Regions from separate parts of the Lacticaseibacillus pantheris DSM 15945 genome, predicted to be linked through region 1. Evidence: riboswitches for the same ligand, from Rfam matches in the RefSeq annotation. Region 1 holds a riboswitch; the other holds the start of a gene.
The links. Region 1 has a riboswitch for lysine ahead of alr (alanine racemase). Riboswitches for the same ligand answer to the same signal wherever they lie in the genome.

Region 1 (3,132 bases):
GTATGTCAGGGTGCGGATGGCGCGGGGGTGCTCCACGACGCGTGGGTCGACGGCGTAAACGGACGATACGTCGGTAAAGTTTTCGTAGAGGTCAACGCTAAAACCGCGGGCGAGAATGGATCCGGTAATGTCGGACCCGCCGCGGGCAAAGGTGGCGATGTTACCGTCTTTGTCGTATGCAAAGAAGCCGGGCACAACGATAATTTCGTCAGGTTGCAGTTCAAACTGAGCGATACGGGCATAGCTGTCGTCAGTGACGGTAGCTGAACGGGGCTCGCCGGCAACGGTGATACCTAGGTCGCGAGGGCCGACAAAGCGGGCGTTGATACGCTGGTGCGTCATCACTTCGGCAACGAGTTGGGCGTTCATAAACTCACCCTGAGCCATGAACGCAGCGTACAGGTAGTCGTTGGAAGGATAGTTACGCATCGCCATTTCGCCGAGGTGACGGCGGAGGCGGTCGATGATGTCGGTGGGCACGTCAAAATAGCGCGCGATATCAACGTAGCGACTCAGAATTTCTTCGGTAACTGGTTCGGTGTCGGTGCCGTCAACGACGGCATCGGCGAGGGTGCTGAGTAGGTCGGTGACCTTGGTGTCACCAGACTGACGCTTGCCGGGGGCGGAGACCACCATGATGCGGCGGTCAGCGTCTGCGGTAACGATGTTAATGGCCTTCTCGAGCTGCGGACCTGTGGCGAGGGAGGAGCCACCGAATTTTACGACCTTCATGAACAATATGCCAACTTTCTGAATGGTTTGTAATAACAATACTACATTTTTAGGCTGCTTTACGCGCAAAATGCATAAGCGTATGTATATCTTATATTCGTTGCTAGTATACGTGGCTACTACCGTAACGGCAAGGGGTTTGCGGTTTTGGATGCCGGCTCGTGTTGCTTTTGCGGCTCCGCGTGAGCGGTGGTAGTGTGCGGCCGAAGCTACGAACCTCACGCTCACGCCCGTTCCGGGCTACCGCGAAGCGGACTAGCCCGAGAAAACCACTCGGTCTATCCGCTTTGATTCTGTAATTCATAACTACCAGTACGTGCTGTCGCACTACTGGCAGTAATTCAAACAGAACTACGGGTCTGCAGCCGCCGCACACCACCACCGGCCGTATCCCTAGAACCACGGCTGCTGCAGAATCCGGCGGCTTATAGACGTCCGTCTTCGGATAACCACAGGGTTGACAGTTGTACGGTATTAATTGTAACCTAACGTTAATTATAAATGATAGAGGTTGCGGTTGCCATGACTAGCGCGTCCAAGTTGATACACTCAACGGTGCGGGCGCGTGAAAGGGAAGACCGCCGAAACCCGCTCGGGAAGTGTAAACCCGGCAGGTTGGGCCACCGGTGAATAACCGCTGGACTGTCGCAGTGACTTGCTGCGGAGCGCTATCGTAAATCATTATGGACAAACGGTTTTTTAACGAAGACTTTAACGGCCCATCTGGTATGCGAATAACGCACGCCGGGTGGGCTTTTGCGTACCCGCTGGCGTGAACCACCGCGACTTTGCTTTTGTGCGCGTGTACTCCATGGTCAGCGGCCCCTCTATACCTTATAATATGCAGTAGTGTGTCCGTTTAAAGAAACGCGACCTTGTGGCCGGGCGCCAACGACGACCATATCCACATTAACCACGACACGTAGGGGGTTCGGTACATGTCAGTCACAGCTGATCATCGTCCAACAAAATTATATATTTCACAACACGCAGTTACACATAACTTAGCCGAGACGCGCAAAGCTGCACACGCCAAAACGGTCTTCCTGGCCGTTAAGGCGAACGCTTACGGCTTTGGGCTGCTCGAAATGAGTCGCGCGGCCGTTAATGGCGGCGCAGATGGGCTCGCCGTAGCCGTTCTGGATGAGGCGCTCGCCCTCCGGCAACACGGATTTACGATACCCATCTTGGTGATGAGTATCGTCATGCCGCAGTACGCCGAGGAACTGGCCGACAACGACCTGATTACCACGGTTGCCAGTGACCAGTGGTTGCACGACGCCCAGCCGTATTTAGCCCAGGCTGGCCAGCCACTCAAAGTGTCCATGGGCATTGATACCGGCATGGGCCGGATTGGTTACCGTAGCCGCGCGGAAATGGATGCAAGCCTACAGTTCATGCAGGCGCACCCGGATGACTTTGAGTATTACGGCCTGATGACCCACTTTTCCCAGGCCGATTCATCCGAGGTGGATTATTTCCACAAGCAATTAGCGCGCTGGCACGAGCTGACGGATACGTTCCCGCACCCGCCGATGGTGCACGTGGCCAACTCGGGTGCCGCCATGTACCATGCGGACGAGATTCCGACCGACGTTATTCGCGCTGGCACCGTTGTGTACGGCATCGAACCGTCGCTGGGTGAGTTACGGGACGCCAGCTACCTGGAGCCTGTGTTGACGCTGACAACGCAGTTAATTTTCGTCAAGCAGATGCACGCGGGTGATGGCATTTCTTACGGTCACATTTACGAGGCCAAAGAGGGCGAGTGGGTCGGCACCATTCCTTTGGGTTACGGCGACGGGTTGACCCGCCGTCTCACCGGCGCGGAGGTGCTGGTCAACGGCCAACGGTGCCAGATTCTCGGCAAGCTAGCTATGGACGCGATGATGATCCGGTTGCCCGGCCCGTTACCGCTGGGCACCAAAGTGACGGTGCTGGGTCGCGACGGGGATGAGGAGATTACCCTTGATGAGTGGGCCGACTTTACCGGCTTTGCCCCTTGGGAGTTGTCCATCAACCTGAACGACCGCTTGATTCGGGAAATTAGTGAATAAAACGATGAAACGTGCGCACTGATTTACGCGCACCAACAATGGAGGTATTGCATGACCATTCCGGTTTCAACGGACGCGCAGGGGCGCCTGACCGTGGGCGGCGTCGCTGCGAGCGAGCTGGCGCGTGAATTTGGGACACCCCTTTATGCGTACGACGTGGGCGTCATTCGTGCGAATATCCGCGCGTACCGGGCGGCGTTTGCGGCCCACAAAGTCGATTACACCGTGAGCTACGCGGCCAAGGCCTTCGCAACGGTCGCCATGTTTCAGGTAGCCGCCAGTGAGGGGGCACACCTGGACGTGGTTTCCGGTGGCGAGATTGTTACCGCCCAGCAGGCTGGGG
Region 2 (3,132 bases), on a different contig from region 1:
TGATGAGGTAAATGCCACAGACGATCAGGTACGTGTGGAAGAACTGGAAGCTTTGTCCGGAAATAGTCTCGGCGGTGAAGAACAACTCGGACACACTGATAATGGACAGCACTGACGTGTCCTTGATGTTCACGATGAACTCGTTAGTAACCGCCGGCAAACTGTTACGGATGGCCTGTGGCAGGATTACTTTGGTCATCGTTTGCCAGTGGGTAAAGCCGAGCGCGTGGGCAGCCTCGAACTGACCGTTGTCCACGGAAATGATACCCCCACGAATAATTTCGGAGATGTACGCCCCGGTGTTGATCGACACGATGACCAGCGCGGCAACGGTGCGGTCCATGTTCACACCGAATGCTTGCGCGGCACCGTAATACAGGACAGCGGCTTGCACAATCATTGGCGTGCCACGGAAGACCTCAATGTAGACGGCGAGCAGCCAGTTTACTACCGCGAGCAAACCACGCTGCGCACCTTTCTTGGCGCGGGGAATTGTTCGTACCACACCCACCAGCAGGCCAATGATGAAGCCAACTAGGGTACCAACCAAGGCAATGAGCAGCGTCATGCCGGTACCACGTAAGAGCATTGCCCCGTACTGCTTCAGGATATTGGTAAACCAGTTGCCGTTAGTCTTGGTGACGGGCTGGTTCTTAACGGCCTGCGTCATCATCTGGTCACGCGCCTTGCTGGAGATACCGGCCAGAACCCGGTTAATTTTGGCTTCGTACGGGTCATTTTTGCGTAACCCGATGGCTAAGTCCGTATCGCTGGGGTCAGTTTTGAAGCCCTGATTCTTAGCAAAGTGGACGTATGTCAGCTTCTTGTTGGCGTTCTCCGCTGTAATGCCTTCAGGGACTTCGGACACGTATCCATCAATGGTGCCGGATTCCAGCGCGACACGCATGGCTGGGAAGTCGTCCATGGCCGACTGCCGCTGAACGCCTTTAATCTGTTTAATGGCCGTGTAGTGGTAGGTGGAAAGTTGCGCGGTTAACTTAGCGCCTTTGAAATCCGTTAACTTGGTTGCGTGCGCGTACTTGGAGTCCTTACGCACGACGATTGTTAATTTCGAGGCGTAATAGGTGTTAGTAAAGTCGATGGATTTCCGCCGTTCCGCAGTGGGAGACATCCCCGCGATGATTGCATCAATTTTGCCCGACGTTAACGATGGCAACAGTCCGTCCCACTTGGTTTTAACCACAATGGGTTTCTTGCCGAGTGCACGGGCAACCTTTTTACCCATCTGAACGTCATAACCGTTTGCCCAGAGCTTGGAACCCTGAATACGTACGGCGCCGTTCTTACTGGAATTTTGTGTCCAGTTAAATGGTGCGTATCCGGCCTCCATACCGATCTTAAAATACTGACTATCGCTAGCGGCACTAACGTCGTGGACGGGGGTGTTCAACCACATCCCGGCCAGAATTAGTACACTCACAATAGCAAGCCAAACTTTCTTCATTGGTGTTCTCCCTTCATCTTGTTACCACCAAAGTGTGGTAGACAGCGTCACGCACGGTGCGTAACTACATACCAGTGAGGGGAAACAGGGGTATGAAAAAGACCCATTGAATTGAAAAAACAACTCAATGGGCCCGCCAATCTTACTATATATAGTAGCAAAACCAACAATCATAGCGCTCCTTGCCAGTAGCAAGACAGTCCGGCAACTTTCGTTAACCGGCCCAACGGCTCCCGTTACGGACGGGTAACCATTTCGGCGGGGTTGCTTTCAACTGGAGTCACCGTGTCCGCCACTCGTCCAGCTGTTGTCTTCCCCGCGACCTCTATTTCGTCGTGGTATTTATTCATGTTAGCTATAAAAATACCCGGAATTGAGTACCCTGTCAATACTTGGAACCGTAATACAGTATTATCCTGGGCATGGCTGGATTGATAATTGCAGTTTTAGACTATCCTAAAAATCAATGTACCCTATACGGGGCCTATTGTTGCCAGATACTCGCAATATTAAACAAAGTGAACAAAATGTGGAAAAAACTTTTTCGCGTCTTTGGTTGGTACCAGTGGCGTTTCATGAAAAGTAAGTTGTTTTTGTCAAGAAAGGGCTTGCAAAACGGTCCCCATCTAGGCATACTTAACCATGTTAAGAAAACCCCTTACATTTCGAGTTTGGTAGCAATTCTACATTATTTAGGCAAACCTAAAATTATCGGGGCTTTCTAAATAAAAAATATTTTGGGAGGCGAAACAATGGTCGGAATCATTCTAGCCAGCCACGGCGAATTCGCTGCAGGCATCAAGCAGTCTGGTGAAATGATCTTCGGTGAACAGGACAAAGTCGAAGTCGTTACGTTCAAGAACGGCGAAAGTCCTGACGATCTGAAGCAACATCTTCTGGATGCAACGACTAAGTTCGAGCCCGAAGATGACGTTTTGTTTCTGATTGATTTGTGGGGTGGCTCACCATTCAACCAGGCAAGCGGAATTTTCGAGGAACACAAGGACAAGTGGGCTATCGTTACTGGTCTGAACCTACCTATGCTGATTGAAGCATATGGTTCACGCTTGACGATGGACTCCGCTCACGAACTGGCCGCACATCTGGTATCTGCTGGACGCGATGGTGTTAAGGTTAAGCCAGAAGCCCTCGAACCAAAGCCAAAGGCCGCACCTGCTGCTAAGAAGCACGCAGCTGCGTTGCCTGAAGGTACGGTTGTTGGTGATGGCAAGATCAAGATTGTGCTCGCACGTGTTGACTCACGTCTGTTGCATGGTCAAGTTGCAACGAGTTGGACCAAGAGTACTGGCCCGAACCGTATTATCGTTGTTTCTGATGGTGTCGCAAACGACAAGTTACGTAAGACCATGATTACGGAGGCAGCGCCGCCTGGGGTTAAGGCAAACGTCATTCCAATTAAGAAGTTTATTGACGTTTATAACGATCCTCGATTCGGTAACACGAAGGCGTTGATTCTGTTTGAAAACCCTGAGGACGCTTTGACGGTCATTAATGCAGGTGTGGACATTCCATCCCTGAACATTGGCTCCATGGCGCACTCTGAGGGTAAGACGGTTATCAATAAGGTTCTCTCTGTAGACCAGAAGGATGTTGATGCATTCAAGGAACTGAAGAACAAGGGCGTTAAGTTCGATGTTCGTAAGGTT

Region 2: linked by a shared signal. The riboswitch ahead of LPA02S_RS00530 (ABC transporter permease subunit) and the one ahead of alr (alanine racemase) in region 1 are both predicted to bind lysine.

The regions. Positions count from the first base shown of each region.
Region 1 covers NZ_BCVS01000110.1:3,572-6,703, reverse strand. Annotated here, with positions in the region: gene LPA02S_RS09800 (aspartate kinase) at 1-732, opposite strand, end outside; lysine riboswitch at 1,230-1,411, shown strand; gene alr (alanine racemase) at 1,671-2,789, shown strand; gene lysA (diaminopimelate decarboxylase) at 2,847-3,132, shown strand, end outside.
Region 2 covers NZ_BCVS01000002.1:38,865-41,996, reverse strand. Annotated here, with positions in the region: gene LPA02S_RS00530 (ABC transporter permease subunit) at 1-1,465, opposite strand, end outside; lysine riboswitch at 1,631-1,801, opposite strand; gene LPA02S_RS00525 (mannose/fructose/sorbose PTS transporter subunit IIB) at 2,218-3,132, shown strand, end outside.